DNA from 2 places in the Desulfosoma sp. genome. Region 2 is predicted to be linked to the other one. Evidence: riboswitches for the same ligand, from Rfam matches in the RefSeq annotation. Region 2 holds a riboswitch; the other holds the start of a gene.
What was found. Region 2 has a riboswitch for cobalamin ahead of ACUVSA_RS01290 (TonB-dependent receptor plug domain-containing protein). Riboswitches for the same ligand answer to the same signal wherever they lie in the genome.
Positions count from the first base shown of each region.

Region 1: linked by a shared signal. The riboswitch ahead of ACUVSA_RS10310 (radical SAM protein) and the one ahead of ACUVSA_RS01290 (TonB-dependent receptor plug domain-containing protein) in region 2 are both predicted to bind cobalamin.

Region 1 covers NZ_JBRAHS010000014.1:22,818-31,827, forward strand. The annotation lists gene cobN (cobaltochelatase subunit CobN) at 1-2,380, opposite strand, end outside; gene ACUVSA_RS10310 (radical SAM protein) at 2,377-3,444, opposite strand; cobalamin riboswitch at 3,622-3,811, opposite strand; gene ACUVSA_RS10315 (TonB-dependent receptor) at 4,096-6,354, shown strand; gene ACUVSA_RS10320 (ABC transporter substrate-binding protein) at 6,324-7,415, shown strand; gene ACUVSA_RS10325 (ATP-binding protein) at 7,748-8,797, opposite strand; gene ACUVSA_RS10330 (putative cobaltochelatase) at 8,794-9,010, opposite strand, start outside.
Region 2 covers NZ_JBRAHS010000001.1:272,316-281,325, forward strand. The annotation lists gene ACUVSA_RS01270 (MotA/TolQ/ExbB proton channel family protein) at 1-104, opposite strand, end outside; gene ACUVSA_RS01275 (heme ABC transporter ATP-binding protein) at 403-1,215, opposite strand; gene ACUVSA_RS01280 (FecCD family ABC transporter permease) at 1,221-2,225, opposite strand; gene ACUVSA_RS01285 (ABC transporter substrate-binding protein) at 2,248-3,105, opposite strand; gene ACUVSA_RS01290 (TonB-dependent receptor plug domain-containing protein) at 3,398-5,365, opposite strand; cobalamin riboswitch at 5,751-5,936, opposite strand; gene panB (3-methyl-2-oxobutanoate hydroxymethyltransferase) at 6,706-7,557, opposite strand; gene ACUVSA_RS01300 (ketopantoate reductase family protein) at 7,535-8,476, opposite strand; gene ACUVSA_RS01305 (hypothetical protein) at 8,698-9,010, shown strand, end outside.

The DNA.
Region 1 (9,010 bases), on a different contig from region 2:
CAGCCATGGCCACGTCCCTGGGATCGGCATGAAAATCGGCTGCGGCCATGCGGCGCACCAACTCCACACACAGCTCATGAATCTGCCGAATGATCTGCCCACCGGTTCGCCCTCCAAAATGAGAAAGACATTGTCCTTTGTGCGTGGCCAGCTCGTCGTAGTGAAAACCCAAAACAGCAGCGACAGCCTCCCTAAGGGACGGCACGTGACCGTTGGGCAGCCGGGTGAGCTGCACCAAGAACTCCACCAACTGTTCCCCTTGCGGAGCTAATCCTAGCGTATGAAGGCCGTCGGTGATCATAGTGTCTGCGACTTCGGCCAAGTAAGCGTGAAGATGTTGAAGAAACGCGGGGAAATCGGCCTGAGCTTTGGCAAGCTCGATATTCAGATCCTTGTCTAAATCCGCTTCCTTGACAGCCTCCAAAATCTGGCTGCGTAGAATCTCCAGTTTACTCGGATCTTCACGCTCGGCCTCGGCGTAGTCCCTGAGTAAATTGTCCAGCTTGGCCAAATCTTCATACAAGTCGGCATTGGTGAAAGCCGGAGGCAAATGGTCGACGATGCCGCAATAGCTGCGCCTTTTGGCCTGAGTTCCCTCACTGGGATCATTGATGATATAGGGGTAAATGTTGGGCAGATCCATAATAGCCAAATCTGGGTAACATTCTTGGGACAAACCGAGGGCTTTTCCAGGCAGCCATTCCAAAGAGCCGTGTTTGCCCACGTGAATGACCGCGTGCGCTTTAAAAACTTCCTTTATCCAGCGGTATTTCATTAAGTACAGGTGCGGCGGCGACAGGTGTGGGTCGTGAATGATGGCGGAGGTATTTTCGTAAAAACCCCGAGGCGGTTGCATGGTGATGAAAAAATTGCCGTTGATGGTGCCGGCAAAATGCAGCCGCCCATTGTGCACGAAGAGATCTCCAGGCACGGGTCCCCAATCGGCGGTCATTTTTTGGGAAACCTTTTTCGGCAGTGCCGCATGCCAGGCCTGGTAATGTTCAGGATCGGCATGGATTTGCGCACGCTCTGCCAGTTGATCCGGTCCTTGCCAACGCCGATCGTAGGTCATTCGGGCCAAAAGCTCTTCCGCCATGGCTTGGCCGCTCTCATAGGTTTTTTCCACCTGATAACCGCGTTCGACCAATCGGTCCAATAGGTGTTTGACACTGGCGAAACTGTCCAACCCGGCGGCGACACCAATGCGATCGTTGCGTGGCGGGTATTGATGAAAGATGATGGCCACTTTCTTTTCTCTATTGGGTGTGCGCCGCAATCGCGCCCAGTTCAAAGCCAAGGAAATCAACCTCTTCACTCGATCTGGAATAGGAACGAGCTTGGCCAATAAAGCTCCTGTGACGGGATCGTGTTCGTTTTCTTCACGGCTGGCGATGGGCACATTGATCAGAGCGCCGTCAAATTCCGGCTGGGCGGCGGAATAAGAAACCTCCATCGTGGAAAGACCCTGTGGGCTCTCGTGCCACCGAGCATAGGGGGTGTACATGGTGATGGCCTGAAGAAAAGGCACATTCAATCGAGGCAGAATATCGCGATAATCCTTTTGAGCCATGACCAGGGAAAACATCATTGGGTTCAGCAGCACATCGATGCGAGAACGGCGGCCATCCATGAAGTAGCGGGCCACAAGGTCATGCACGCTCATATTTTTCAGGGTTTTATTGGGATAGCGAACGTGAAAGAGGGCCAGAACATTGGCGCCTTGGTGTTCCGCTTCTCTAATGAGCGCGTCGATGTAAGTCAGGTCGCCATTCACCCAATAGGTCTGGTAAAACCAGATACCTAAAGTAGGCTTTCGAGGATCAATTTTCCTGGACACATATTCTTCCAAAGAAGGGATGTAGGGAAAGTCGGGATGATAAATGCCTTCTGATGGGATTTTCCGTGGAGGGAGGACCGACGATTCGGTTCCATTAATGACGTCGTGAATGAAATGAAGCAAGTGTAAAAAGTTTTCCACTCCTCCAAAAAGAATATAATTATTGATGGTGTTCCAGACGCCGTTTTCAAGCCCATCGGCATGTTCGTGCGCAAGGAGGACCGCTTCTTCATCCCCGCCCATAGGCTGAATGTGTAAATAAGGCCTAGTCAAGCCCTGAGCTCGGCGCTCTTGCATGGCCTCGAGAAGAGACGCCAACGCCGGGCACGAGTTTTTTCCTCCATGCAGGGTGATGAGAACCATGTGGGCTTTTAAAGCCTCTTGCACGAAGGCTTCAATGCGAGCGTTGTCAAAAAGTTGGCTTCGCGTGCGGGCTGTCACGGACACCAAGCCGCCTTGAGCTAGATAGCGCGTCACGGCACGGCTCAAACTGGGAATTTCCCCGGCGGTGGCGCTAAAATACACTATTTTCAAGGCACTCATTTCTCTCCTCCTTTCCCCCTTTGCGCCTTAGAGCCATCCGGAATGCCGTTTGGCTTCTCCCATAGTTCCCAAAGCGTTTGATACATGGTGCACACCAGCGACGCATGGTGGGCTGTGTTATAGATCAATCGACTGGGACATTCCCCGGGGCAAAACCGCCGAATGTGACACGTGGCACAATCGGCCCCCCGGGGCTGAGCAAGGCCGCAGAGGCGCCGCAAACGCGTGGTGTCGGGGTGCCACACGGTGCCGCAAGCCCAATCCTTTTCGCCGCATGTTTGGCCGCAGGGAAAGACGGATCCGTCTGGTCGCACGGCAAGACTTTCTCCTTTGGCTGCTGGGCAAAACACGGATGTGCTGGACGATGCCTTTGCCCGTCGGAGTCTGTCCAGTTCTCGAAGTCGCAAGGGTTGATGGCGATGCTGGTTTACAAAGAGGACGCTTCGATAAAACCTTTGCAGACCGACACGCAGGCTGTGGTGCTTAGGCGGCGCCACATGGCCTTGAAGGGCATGCCCTTTGACGGTGAGCAGATCCAGGGCGATTCCCTGGCACCACCGAAACGTCCCCACAAAAAGGGGCAACAAATCCAGGGTGCCTATAGAGGCTTCACTGACCACAGCCGTGATGCGAAAAGGAACTCCCGCCGCTTCTAAACGTCGGATTCCAGCGACCGTCTTCGCCGCACCGCCCCGAAGATTTTCTTGTATCGGCGGTGGGCCGTCCAAACTAATGCCCACTTGAATCGCATAGCGTCGAAAAAGATGGATTAACTCCGAAGTAAGTCGAGTCCCGTTGGTTTGAACGGCCAATGTGGCCGGAAGCCTTCTCCGCTGCAGCGCTTCAGCGGTATACGCAATCAAATCCGGCTCCAGCGTGGGCTCGCCGCCGCTGATCTGAACATGAAAAAAACGACCGGAGCGTGCGGCCAATGTCAGAGCCTGATCCACCACCTCGCGGCTCATGGCCTTGGGCGCCCCTTGGTTAGGGCGGTAACAGTAGGCGCACCGAAGGTTGCAGCCCTCGGTCAGCCAAAGGATGAGGTATCGAACCGTAGGAAACATCAAGCGCCTTTAGGCAAGTGTGCAGCCACCATCTCCTCACGCAGCTCCATGGACAAAAAAAAATCCTTGGACCTTGAAAAGGACCCAAGGATTGCACCCATTTTTCTTCATCCATTGGCATACGGGAAAAAGAGGTGCGTTTCCCCATGACAGCCATCACCCAGTCGCCGCCGAGGCGACAGCTTTCGACCACAGGCAGGTCTTCTGACTTCCGGATCCTTCTACTCCCTGCACCTTCCCGGCGTTTCGTGAAACACCAGTGGCTGTTTGATCAGGTTTCGTCCCCGGTTACAGCGGCGGGACCGCGCCGGATTTGCACCGGCTTCCCTTTTGGGCCCTTCAAGGCACCTGTGGTAGCCTCTTTATGCCCATTGGCCTCAACGGAGTCAAGCCGAAATGACTCTCCCACAAAAGCCTCTCAGTGTTTGCAATCCTATGCGCTGGGCAAAAATGCCTGCGATGGAACAGGGTGACTTAGGTGGTCCGACTGGGTTGACAACCTGCGACCGGATTGTGTACATTAACATTAAAGGCATTTCAAAACCACCTCGTGGACGCTCATTGTGGTCGCGAAGGCCACAGCGCGAAGGGCATCTTCGTGCAGTGGCCTTTTTCATTTTTTTTTCGAAGGGTACGAGAGGGAGGCGTCTCATGATGGGGCTGACAAAAGGTTTTGTTTTGGCGGTCATGATCCTGGCTGGCGGTTTTCTGGGCTTAGGTGCCTCACGCCTCTGGGCTCTTGAAGAACCTAGTTGGAACGTACTTGAGGAGGTCGTTGTCACGGCAACGCGGACAGAAAAAGCGACCGCTGAGGTTCCAGCGTCGGCTTCGGTCGTCACGGCTCAGGAGATCGAAGCAAAGGGATCCAAAACCTTCGACCAAACCCTGAGTCATTTACCTGGAGTTTATGTGCGACGGGGCAAGGGTTTGATGGATACCCTTTCTTCCATCAGTCTGCGCGGCATTCCTGACCCAAAGCGAACTCTGGTGCTTGTGGACGGTATTGCCCTCAACAATCCGTACACCGGCAACGTGAAATTCGGCGGATTTTACCCGGAAGAATTGGAACGCGTCGAAGTGGTTCGAGGTCCTTTTTCCAGTTTGTATGGCGGGTATGCCATGGGCGGCGTGGTCAATTTCATAACTAGGATGCCCGAGAAGCGGGAAATATGGGTGAAAGCAGGCTATGGAAACGGTTTTCAAGGGGGAGAGGCCATGGAAGACCTTTCCAGGCTGTACCTATCATACGGCGATAAGCTGTGGGACAAATTCAGCTTCATCCTCAGTTACGGTAGGCAGGACACCAACGGCTATCCGACGGATCTTAATCTCACGTCCAAAGCCCCGCCTGCGTCGGTGTCCGGTTGGAAGGAAACCACAGACAGGTACGACAAGAAAGCCTACCTGGTGGGCGATAAAGGAGACAATACATGGTGGGATGACGGTTTTACGGCCAAAGCGGCTTACTTTTTGACACCGAAAACACAATTGGGCATGACATTCATGTACAACCGGTATGAATACGACTACGATGATCCTCATACCTTCCTTCGCGATGAGTCAGGAAATCCTGTCTGGTCCTATAAGGGTTTATCTGAATCCGGGTTTCTTCCTGGAGGCGGGGGGCGTGCTCAAGGACTCTATAGCGTCGACTTTGAGACCCAAGACTTCATGGATCTGAAGATCACGGGTAAAGTAGCGTACTTGAAGGTGTATGAAGACTGGTACGTGACGACCATTTCAGGAGCCACACGCTTTGGCGGTCCTGGATACGTCAGCAATACGCCTCAGGAATCACTCACCCAAGAACTTCAGCTCACCGTTCCCCTTAATTCCATCGCGGGCGGCTCCTTTTGGGGTCGTCATACTGTAACCTTGGGCGAGACCTTCAAGACCGGAAAGTCCAACACCAAAGAAAAAAACCTGACGGATTGGCGTGACGAAGATTCCACCACAAATCTTCGCTACCAATCCGAAGGAAAAGATCGTTTCTGGGGTTTGTATGTTCAAGATGAGATATCCATTCTCGAGAACGTGACCGCCTATCTGGGCCTCCGCCAGGATTGGTGGAAAACCTTTGACGGTTTCGTGGTCGACTACGACACCAATAAATGGACTCCAAAGCCGGGTTACCCCAAAGCCTATCGTGAACGCTCCCATTCGTCCCTAAGTCCAAAAGCCGCCCTCGTCTATAAACCGACAGACGGCACGACCCTTCGCACTTCCGTGGGCAAAGCCTTTCGACCGCCCACACCCTACGAGCTTTACCGCACATGGACCTCCTCATCGGGTGTCACCTACGCGGGAAACCCCTCATTAAAGCCGGAAACAACGGTTTCCTGGGATTTGTCCATTGAACAGAGACTCTGGAAAAACGCCAAAGGCTCTGTCACCTATTTTGAGAACTACATGAAAGATTTCATCTACCGACAGACGGTGAGCTCGACCTACCAAGAACTTGCCAATGTCGGTAAAGCCGAATCTCGTGGAGTCGAAGCGGGGCTTGAACAGCGTCTTTTTGAATGGCTCACGTTCTTTGGCAACGTGACCTATACGGATTCTGAGGTGACCCAGAACAAAGCCAAACCGGCAACCGAAGGCAAGCGCCTCACCCAAATGCCGCTCTGGATGACCAATTTGGGAGCTCGCGTCGCTAAAGGTCCTTTGACTTTCTCCATTGAAGAGCATTATGTAGGAAAACGTTACAATGATGATACCAATGCCGATCGCAAAGACAACGTGTACGGCTCCTACGATCCCTACTGGATCACCAATGTGGCCGTTTCATACCAGGTGAAACCTTGGGCCAAAGTGTCCCTGTTGGTGGACAACCTCTTTGATGAAGACTATTACAGCTATTACAAGGCGCCAGGCCGTTCGTGGTTCGCAGAGTTGTCTGTAAAATTTTAGTGATTTTTTCGGAAAGGTTTTCTGTGCTTTGGGCGTGTCGAAGTCAAAACATTTTTCTCGTCTTGTGGGCCGCAGCCTGGCTGTTGAGCCCCGGCATAGGGCACGGGCAGCAGAGTTTTTTAACGTATACAGATAAATTCCAGCGAACAGTGAAAATCCACGTTCCTGTCTCCCGAGCTGTCTTGACCGTTACGTACGAGCTCATTCCGGTTTTGAGGCTCTGGGACCGGATTGTCGGTGTGTCTCGTTGGGCGGAGCAAGAATGCGAAGTCTACCGCGCCCTCGTGGAAAACCATCCGGAATGGCGGCGCCCGCACGTGGGGACGGCCGCCGACATGAATGTGGAAACCATGTTGGCGCTACGCCCCGATCTCGTCGTGACCTGGGCCACGCAAATCAAGGGCATTGATTTTCTCGAGAAAAAGGGCATTCCCATCATTGCCGTTTATCCGGACAGCCTCGAGGAACTTTTCGAAATGATTCGCCTTCACGGTAGGCTTTTCGGTGTCGAGCAAAGGGCTGCTGAGGTTCTCTCGGGGATGGAGCGTTTGTTGCGTCGGGTGCGGGAGCGGACGGACCGCATTCCGCCCGGCGCCAGGCGTAAAGTCGTCTATGTGTATGGAAATCCCACGACGGTCGTGGGCGGCCTGGGCCTTATGAACGAGGTCATCGCCTTGATAGGGGCTGATAACCCTGCGTCGTCCCTAAAACAAAGGACCGTCGATGTGCCTCTCGAACGTATCCTTGGCTGGAAACCCGATGTGGTTTTTATTTGGGGTCATGCCAGATATGGAGAGGAGGAGATTCTCGGCAGTCCCTTATGGCAGCATGTGGAGGCGGTGCGTCAAAACCGCGTCTACAAGCTTCCCAAATGGTCGGCCTGGTCTCCTCGGTTAGCGCTTGCCGCCCTTTGGATGGCCCAAAAAACCTATCCCGAGATGTTCGCCGACCTGGATCTGGACGCAGAGATCGACGCCTTCCATCAAAATTACTATGGCATTTCCTATAGGTCCTTGGGAGATCTTAATTTGAACCATCGTTTAAGCCCTGCTGAGCGGTGACGAGAAAATTTGCGGCCTCTGGCTCTTGAATCATCACCGTCGTCTCACGGCGCGCCCCGCGTGACGGCTTCTCATGAACAAAGGGTGCACGAAAATGCCTTTTGTTGGAGCGGCGCAAGCCGCGATTTATTGTTGCGCCGTGCTGTACGGGCCCTATGAATCAAGACCAAAATTCGTGTTGCCGGCCCGGCCCGGTTTGGGGTCACTATGGTGCTGTGCTCTTCCTCGCCGAGCCGAACAGCCGTGGAAACCCATTCTTGGACAGGCTTTATGGAAGGGTTTTCACGCCGGGCCGCCCGAAGAGGCACGCGCAATTCCAATGGCTGTCGTTTCTAGCCTTTGGTACCCGTAATGCCCCGCTGAACTTCTGAGCTGCTTTCCATAATGTCCATGAAAGGACGGCGGCGAAGCCGGTGAGGAAGGACGAGTTCGGCGGCTATATCCACATCCTGACGTTCCACCGACGTTCGGCCCTCATAAGCCGCATTGGTCTTGGCAGCTTTTAGCATGATGATGTCTGCCCGATGCCCGTCAACCCCCACTTCTAGACAATAGGACGCAATGTGGAACAGGATCGAGCGGTCCACAGTGACTTGAGGGTAAAGGGTCCGGGCGGTTTCGATGCGTTCCACAAGCTTTTGGGAAGCCTCTGCCCAAAGAGCGGTGAATCCATCCGGGTTTATATCAAAAGCCGCACGCCGCTCCATAATTTCCACGCGGCGTTCCACGTCGCGAAGTCCTTCCACATGGACGCACAGTCCGAAACGATCCAGGAGTTGGGGCCGAAGTTCGCCTTCTTCCGGATTCATGGTTCCAATAAGGGTGAATTGTGCAGGGTGAGAAAAGCTGACGCCTTCACGTTCGATGGTGTTGACGCCCATGGCGGCCGAATCCAGAAGGACGTCCACCACGTGATCGTCGAGAAGGTTGACTTCGTCAACGTAGAGAATGTTGCGGTGTGCCGCGGCGAGGAGGCCTGGTTCCACGCGTTTTTCGCCTTTCTTCAAAGCCTGCTCCAAATCCAGGGTTCCCACCACGCGATCTTCCGTGGCCCCTACGGGTAGTTCCACAACGCGGATTTCCCGCTGCACCGTAGGGACGGGCTCACCTGCCATCACCCGGCGGCTGCAATCCAGGCGTGGGCATTCGGGACACACCCCTTGAGGATCTCCTTGAGGGAGCTGAAAGGGACATTCGTCCACGACCTCGATTTTGGGCAGAATGTGTGCGAGCGCTCGCACAGCAGTGGATTTGCCGGTGCCTTTTTCCCCTCGGATGAGCACTCCGGACAAGGTCGGGTTGATGATATTGAGCACCAGGGCCAGTTTCATGCGTTCTTGGCCCACAATGGCCACAAAAGGGAACAACTTGGCTGAGCTCATTCCATGACCTCCTTGACAATGCGCACGAGTGTATCGGCTTTGAGATCTTCAATGCGAAAGTAAGCGGCGTTCATGACGGCGGCGAGTTTTTTTGCCAATCCGAATTGAACGATGCCCATCTTTTCCGTGTCGACGACAATGGGGTGAATGCGTCCGTCGTTAGCCAATCGTTCAGCGATAAGAAGGGCTTCTTCCACGGGTTTACGGTTTCCT
Region 2 (9,010 bases):
AGCACGGCAAAACGCACGGTTCGTTCCAGGAAGATGGCCAAAGCCAGCACAGAGCACAACATGATGGGAATCACCAGCACGCCGCCTTTGGCGAGAAAAGCCATCACGGTCGGACTCCTCCTTCATAATTGCAAACTCTTCGTTCAAAGAGGGTCTCACCCCTTAGAGCCCACCCGAAAATCAAAAGGCCACGTCTCCTCGCTTCCTTGGAAAGCGATGACCTTCGTGGCCTATTTCTCTTAACCATCTCAATCGTTTTTCGAGACGCCTTTCGAGGCGCCATTGCCGGTGCTTCACTTAACGGAAACCCTCGTTTTTGTCAACCGGCACGGAATCTTCACAGTGGGTTCTCCTTAAGGATTGATTTTCAGATGATTTTCCATGTGCACACCCCTTTCTGTTTTAGGACCGATTCTCGCCTTTGGGGCGGTGCTTTAGATACCGCTTTGGTACTAAGGTCATTCGCGGAAAGCGTCCCAAGGGGCTCTTGTCCACCAAAACCACACACCCGTACGTCTCCTCGAGGGTTCGAAAGGTAAAAACCTGCTCCGGGGACCCTTGGCAGACGACGCGCCCGTTTTTCAGCAGCAGCACGCGATCCCCATACATAGCCGCCAGATTGATGTCGTGGGAAACCATAACCACAGTCAGTTGGCGCTCCTGGCGCAAGTCTTCCAAAAGGTCCATCAGGCGAACCTGATGGGCGGGATCCAAGGCGGCGGTCGGTTCGTCCAAGAGAAGCACCCGCGGCTCTTGGCACAAGGCTTGCGCCAGATAAACGCGCTGCCTTTCCCCGCCGCTCAAGGCCGTTACGGGGCGGTTCCACAGGTGCGCCACATCGGTTCGACGCATGGCTTCCGAGGCCTTGGCCATTTCGTCGGGGCCTTCCATCTGCAGCAGACCAAGATGCGGATGGCGTCCCATCAGAACCACCTCAAGGGCCGAAAAAGGAAAATCTAAGGGCACGCTCTGCGGCAGATAAGCCATCTGGCGGGCGCGTTCCCTTCGGCGATAGCTGGCCAGGGACCGGCCCATGAGCTGCACGGTGCCCCTGTGAGGCTGTTCCAGCCCCGCCATGAGCTTAAGCAGGGTGCTCTTTCCCGATCCGTTGGGGCCGGCCACGATAAAAAATTCCCCCTCGGTCACAGCCAAAGACACGTCATCTAACGCTTGAATAGCGCCATAGGAAAACGACACATTCTTGAGAGCGACCATGGTTGTCATCGAAGAGTTCGGCGCAAGAGCACAATGAACAAGGGAGCTCCGATCAAGGCGGTGACCACGCCGGCGGGCATTTCGCCGTGCTTGGGAATCCAGCGGGCCAGAGCATCACAGATAATCAGGTACCCACCACCGCCGAAAAAGCAGGCCGGTACCAGCACGCGATGATCCGGCCCCAAAAGCATGCGCAAGCCGTGAGGCACCGCCAGCCCGACAAATCCCAGAAGTCCTGTGGCGCAGACCGCCGCACTGACCATAAAGGTGGTCACCCCAAAAAGAAACCATCGCGTCCATGTGACGGGCACGCCAAGGGTTTCCGCCGTATCGCGCCCTATCAACATCACATTCATGGAGCGGGCCATGGCCAAGAGAATCGTCGAACAGGCGGCGAGAACCCCACCCAGACGATAAACTGTGGATATCTCAGCTCGGGAGAGATCTCCCATGAGCCAGAACAGGATGGTATGCAGGCGTGCATCTTGAGTGGTGGAAATAAAAAAGAGAATCAGGGCCCCACAAAAGGCATTGACCATGACCCCGGCAAGAATCAAGGCATCCCGGCGAAGCCCACCGCGACTGGAAGCCAGAATCAACACCAGGGTCACGGACAGGGCGCTGGATCCAAAGGCCGCCGCGCTCACGCCGGGAAAGAGGGACAAGCCCACCAGAATGCCCACAATGGCACCTACAGCCGCTCCTCCCGATGTGCCCAAAATGTAAGGTTCCGCCAACGGGTTTCGCAACAACGCCTGAAACACCAGCCCTCCTAAAGCCAAGGCCGCCCCCGTTTCCATGGCCAGTAAAACCCTCGGCCAGCGCAATTGCCAAAAGATGGTCCACGTGGTGGCATCCACGGCGCCTTGACCTTTTAGGGAACGAAAAAGCGCGCCGAAATCCGTACCCGAAGATCCTACGGCCATACCAAAAATCACGGCTACGGCTAGCCCTGCTACACAGCTGAGGGTCACCGCAAGAATGCGGGCCATCGTGATCGGTCGGTGCATGTCATTGGCCACATGAAGCTCTTTATCGACGACCATTGGAGAGTTCCGGATGCAGCATCCTCACCAACAGCTCCAAGCCGTCCACCAATCGAGGACCAGGTCGGTCGAAGAGATCGGACGGCACCAAATAAACGCGGTGCTCGGCAGCTGCCGGAATCCCCGACCACCGAAGCCACTGTTCCCGAACCTGGTCAAAGATCTGCGCGCGTTCCATGGATGAGACAATGATTGTGTCCGGTCTAAGTGTCATGACCTGTTCCAAAGTGAACCGTGGGTACGGATCGGGACCTTCGGCCACGTTTCGTCCCCCCGCTCGAACAATGAGCTCGTGGGCAAAGGTCTCCGTTCCCACGGAAACAATGGGGGACACACCGATTTGAAAAAAAACCCCCGGTCTGTAAGTGACATTCTTTATGGCATCGTCTACAGACTGAAGTCGCCGCGCCATGTCAGCCACCAGAGCCTCAGCTCTTTCTTGAGCGTGCAGCACATTCCCAAGGGCGAGAAGGGTTTCCATCACTTGGCGGAGCGTCTTAGGGTTCACGGCGTAGACAGGAATGCCGACTTGTTCCAGCTTTTCCACCACTTCCCTGGGATTTCCGTCCTTGATGGCAAGAACCAGATCGGGCTTCAAAGCCACAATTTTTTCCACATCCGGGTGCACGTAAGACCCGACTTTCGTGAGAGCCTGCACCTCGGCAGGATAATTGCTGTACTGACTCACTCCGACCACTCGATGGCCGGATCCTAAGGCAAAAACCATCTCCGTCAGACTCGGCGCCAAAGTCACCACCCTTTGGGGAACATCGGGAACACGGAGCCTTCGGCCCACAAGATCCACCACCTCGCGAGCCTGTGCTGAAGAAGCCGCTACAACCACGGCCCAAAGAATTCCCCTCAATATCCCCTTGATGCATCCATTACCCATAAAATGCAGTCTCTGCGAAGGCGACGACTCAAGGATTCTTGTAACCGTTTGCCCTCCGGTGCTTCATGCCCGTCCGAAAATGAATTGCCTGCCAAGAGCCTGTTCGACCATGGTTCGGCCACTTCATTTCGGCGTGAGGCTGGAGGAGCGCCGCAAGGCGCGAGAAGGAACCGCAACTTGCGGCGCTCCTACTGAAGGTGTTGTTGCGAACAGGCTCCAGTAACAGCCCCGCCTCATGGGGCTTCTAAAATTTCATCGACGCTCCCAGCATAAACGCCGCACCCGGCGTGGAATATCCGAAAACCTGCTCATAGTCGGTATCCAAAATATTTGTTCCCTTGAGGAAAATCTCGAGGTCTTTCAAGGGGGCGTGCGCCGTCACTGCGTAGGAAAGAATGGCATCCAGGATGAAATAGTCGTCCAAAGTGACCCGCCTGGGTGCCATCCAATCCCTGTAGTCTGCATCATCCCGACTTCCCACGTAATGGCCGAGGAAGCGGCACCGTAGGTTTTTCCAGCGGTAGTCCACCCACCCGGAAGCGCCCACTTGAGGACGTCGCAAAAGCTTTTTGCCTTCCTGAAAGGCAATGGAATCTATCCCTCCGTCGTCTGTGACTTCCGTGTCCAGAAAGGTCATACTGACCCCGGCCATGAGGTTATCCCAAGCGCGACTTTCCAGTCCCCATTCCACACCACGGGTTTTCGCCGCTTGAATGTTGAAAAAGTTCGGCGTCCTTTCCGGGGGTGCGGGAAAAGGTGTGGGCACGTAGGCAATGAGGTCCTTGTAATGATTTTCGAAATAGGTGGCGAAGGCCTGCAGCCGCCCTCCCAGGCGCTGCGAAACCCCCACCTCCCAAGATGTGGCCTTTTCGGGGTCCAAGTCAGGGTTTCCCAACGTCCAGGAATCATTGGCGAAGTTTTCATAAAACGTGGGTTCCTTGATGCCTTTGGCCGCCGCCATCCGCAGCGTCGTCCCCGTCTCCTTGATCTCCAAAGCTGCCGCTCCTCGAGGCGTCACCTCGGTGCCGTAGGCGCTGTTGTCTTCTACACGAAAGCCGCCCACCACGTGCAGGCGTTCAAAAAGCGTCACCTGATCCTGAACATAGACGGCATTATTGGAGCGATCCGCACTCAGTTTCGTGGCATCGAAATAAAAGGTCTCTTGCCTGTAGCTTTCCTCATCCCGTTCATATCCTACAGTCAAAACCGAGGTAAAACGCGCTGCGGGCTGCCAGGTCAGATTGGCGTGATAGTCCAAGGTGGCACGTGCCTCATTATACCGTCCGAAAGAATCGGCATAATCGGTCGCCTCGTTGTAGGGGTCCAAATTGCGGCGCCGATTATTATGATAGCCCACACTCACGACATTTTCCCACCACGCCGTGCTCTGCACCTTGGCAGAAACACCTATGACAGCGTCCTGCTCCCTTTGGGTTTGATCCGGATCCAAAGGACTGTACCTGTCGCCGGAACTTTCTGTAGGATATTCATACCTGGCATCAGTGAGTCGGCCCGTGAAGGACAGCTCCCAATTGTCCTTGGGAAAGAAGTCCAAACGTGTGCTGGCGGTATTGTTCCAATAATCGTTATTGATGCGCAGTATTCCACCATCGTCGATTCGGCCGTAGGCGGCTGAATACCCGAAACGGTCGGTACCGCCCGAGACTCGCACGCTATGTTCCCCCATGTAACGTCCGCGATCCGATCGAAGACCATGGGCCGTGGAAAGCTCCACCGAGGCCGGGCCATAGCCTGACTTGGTGAAAATCTGAATGACGCCGCCAATGGCATCGGAGCCATAAAGGGCGCTTTGCGGCCCACGAACGATTTCTATGCGCTCGATATTGTCCGTGGTCAGGTTTTCCCAATAAAAATCGCCGCCGCCCAGGTTCACCTTGACTCCGTCGATGAGCACAAGGGTATAGTTGGGCTCACCGCCTCGAGGAAAGACCACCGTCTGCGATCCCCGAGACCCATATCGAACGGGCTGAAATCCGGCCACATCGCGTAGAAGCTCCGCTACATCGGAAGCCCGGCGCGCGCGAATGTCTTCTTCCGTGAGGACGACGGAAGAAATCCCTAGACTTTGTTGCGGCACGGCCGTTCGAGTCGCCGTCACCACCACATCGTGCGCCCTCCACAGGGGCTGTTCCGCCGCCAGCCCGGGAATGGCTAGAACCCAGCACACGAATAAGGCGACCGCCCCAAACACCTCGCTCCACGATGGCTTTCTTCCTCCCCAAACGGGCTCTTTAGTCTGCACAGATAACGGGCCGGACAAATTTGCCGCTTGAATGCAGAACATCCTCCAATGGGATCCTGCCAAGTGGTGCATACGTCTTGGAGTCATGAATTCACCCCTCCGCGGTTTGGGAAGGCGTCCAACACCCCGAAAAGAGCAGATCAAAAGCGCAGCCGGTGCGCGTGGCGCTTCGAGGCGGATTCGAACAGCCTTCCAGGCTTTGGTCGGTTTCCATGAGGGGGCCCGCGACCCCATGGTGCGGCATAAAAAAACCCGGGTCTCTGAGAAACCCGGGATCTCCCTTTTTCATCCGAGCGGACTCTTGGCCGTCATGCCCCGCTGGCCCGAGGGCACGGACGCGCGCGTCGCCCAGGCAGGTCTTCTGACTCTCGGATCATCCTACAAGCTGCGCCTTCCCACCCTAAGTCGCGAGGCAGTGGCTTCAATGCAGCCTTCGTTCCCGATCACAGCGGCGGGCCCGCTCCCGATTTTCACGGGATTCCCTTTTAAGCCGAAAAGCACCTGGACGGAGTTTCGTTATCAAGAAGCCCGCTGCGTGTCAAGTGCGGAAAACCACCAGAACCTCCTTAACCACGGTGCGCTCGAAGGAGGATATCCAGCAACGTCTCTCTCGTGGCCTTGGCGCCGCCCTGCGTGGCTCAACGAACGGACTATTCGAACGAGGTTTCCTCATTGCCGGACACCCAAGAGCCCTTCCTTTCATTGCCGGAGGTTCGCTCATCCGATTGGATTTGAAGGAACCGGTGGTCCGCACGTTCGCGCTCGCCCAGGAGCGTGTCTCACAATGGCTTGGCCGCGTCCTTTCGGCTTGAAGTTGTAGGAGCATTGCAAGGCGCGATCAGCCATCGCGGCTTACAACGCTCCCACTGAAAGTGTTTTCGAACAGCCTTCCAAGGGACCCTCCACTGAAAGTAAGAACAAGCAATACCTCGATCCGGAGACAAGAACTGACAAGGCATTCTACGACATCCCCCCAAAGCCCTCAGCCAAAACCGTAGCATTACACGTTCAAAGCCCTTTATCAGGGAGGCGCTGTGGTGTCACCAGGTTGTGGTGGTCTTCAAGGTGACGCACCGAATGCCGAAGGGCATGTCATTGGGCGCGCATGCTGCAGTCAGCCGCAATTCCATAGGCACCTCGTGCCGCTTAGGCAATATAATGCCCTGCACAAGGGTTTTCGAGGCCTTGGAAGCTCGTTCTCTCCACTGGGCGATGGCGGCCTCATGGCCGCCTTTGTTTTTTTGTCGAGAAGCCCGCGGATTCAGCAAGAAATTCTGCTGTCACACCCATCACGACGGGATAGCACCAAAAGTGTGCTCAGGGCCGGGAAAAACCCCTTTTTCCACCTCGTCACGGTATCGGATGACCGCCTCCATGATCCTCTGGCCCAGGGCGTCGTATTGTTTCACAAAACGCGGAACGAACCGATCGAAAAGGCCCACCAGATCGTGAATCACCAAAACTTGGCCGTCACAGGCCCGTCCGGCCCCGATCCCGATGGTGGGAATGGGCACTGCTTCCGTGATGCGCTGGGCCACGGATGCCGGAATGGCTTCCAGAACCAGGCTGAAACAGCCGGCTTCAGAGAGGGCCAGAGCGTCCTCCAAAAGTTTGTTAACCGCTTCCTGGTCTTTTCCTTGCACCTTGAAACCGCCCAGTTTCGCGATGCTCTGTGGGGTCAAGCCCAGATGTCCCTGAACCGGAATACCTGCTTCCACAATGGCGCGCACCTGCTGCAACACCGAGGCCCCGCCTTCCAGCTTGACAGCCTGAGCCCGCCCTTCTTTGAGAAAACGCCCGGCGTTTTCCACAGCCTGGGCAACACTGACCTGGTATGACAGGAAAGGCATGTCTCCGATGACCAAGGCTCGCTGCGTACCACGAGCCACCGCGCGCGTATGGTGCAGCATCTCCTCCATGGTCACCGAAAGCGTGTCCTCATGGCCCAGCATGACCATGGCCAAAGAATCACCCACAAGGATCATGTCCACCCCCGCGCGATCCACCCACCGAGCCGTGCAGTAGTCATAGGCGGTGAGCATGGTCAGCTTGCGCCGGCCTTTGGCCCCCATGACCGCTGGAACAGTGACTCGGGGTGCAGGTTTCATAGATTGCTCATCACGCTTCTGTTCTGTGGCCATAGGTGGACTCCTTGATTTTGACCAGTTGGGTGAGGGTCCAGTTGACAGGAGCGGTCAAGCCGTGTTTCTGCGCACAGCGCACGACGGCTCCGTTGATGGCGTCGATTTCCGTAGGTCTGTGCGCTTCCACGTCTTGGCGCATAGACGAACGATTATCGGCCGTAGCCTGCGCCACGGCCAACACGTGGTCCAGAACGTCATCAGAAAGGCTCACTCCTTCCGCTCGCGCCACCATGAGCGCTTCGAGTACCGCGGCCTCGCACAAGCGACGTGCCGGCGGCATGCGGGGAATCTCCCCGTTGGCCAGCCGGCATAAAGCCGTGATGGCATTGATACCCACATTGACACACAGTTTCTGCCACAAGAGCTGGTAAATATCTTCCCGATAGGTGGCTTCCAGACCGGATGCGGCAAAGAGGTCCAAAAGTATTTGAGTTCCAGGCGGTTGAGTTCCAATGAAGCTGCCGAAAGAGGTGGGACCGATCCCGCCGTGGCGCACCACCCCTGGCCCCTCCTTGGTGGCTCCTTGCGCTGTGACCCCCACAAGGACCCTTTCCGGCCCCACAAGCCCAGCCAGTGTCTCAGCATTTCCCAAGCCGTTTTGCAGCGTGAGGACAAGGGTATGCGTCGTGATGGAGTCGGGGTGCACCAACTGCAGCGCCTGCCCTGTAGCATAGCTTTTGACCATGATTAGAACCAGATCCGCACCGCCTTTGAACGGGACAGGCGTAAAGGAAGCGTCCATGCACACGCGTTTTTCTTCTCCATTGAGCTCGTAAAGATGCAACCCACGGCGTCGTATAGCCTCCACGTGCTCCACATCGACGTCCAGCAAGAGAACGCGCGCTCCTGCCATGGCGAAGCGCGCTCCCAAAAGACAACCCATGGCTCCGGCACCGACCACCAGCACGTGCATCATCGACGTGTCCTTTTGCTTCGGCCTAAAGTTCTGGACAAGAGCATGTTTCAGGTCTTCTTTTCAGGGACTTCCGTGCTACCTTGGCACAGTTTTCGCCTCAGGGCAAGTCTGTGGGCGTGTTGTGGAGAGGTCCCGCGTTTAACGTAAACCCTTTGAAAGGAAGCGTCATCAGAAAGGGTGTCATCGCAGGGGCAAAAGATTCTTCTTGAGGGAGAGCGACCATGACGAAGAAAAGCAAAGTTTGGATGATGGTCTTACTGGTTGGGGTGTTCGTGGCGGTGGGTGTTGTGCCCAAAGCTGAAGCGCACAAGCCGAAATACGCCAAAAGCTACATCTATGTTCCGGCCCCATGCCCGCCTCAAAAGACCGTGGTTCACCACTACTACCCGTACAAGCTCTATCGGTACGCGCCGCCGCCGCCACGGCGTGTAGATGTGTACCATTATTACCAACCGTGCTATCCTGTGTGCGGATACTACCCGGCGTCACGCGGCCCTTATGTGGGAGGTTACGTCGGGGATGGAGGATGGTCCC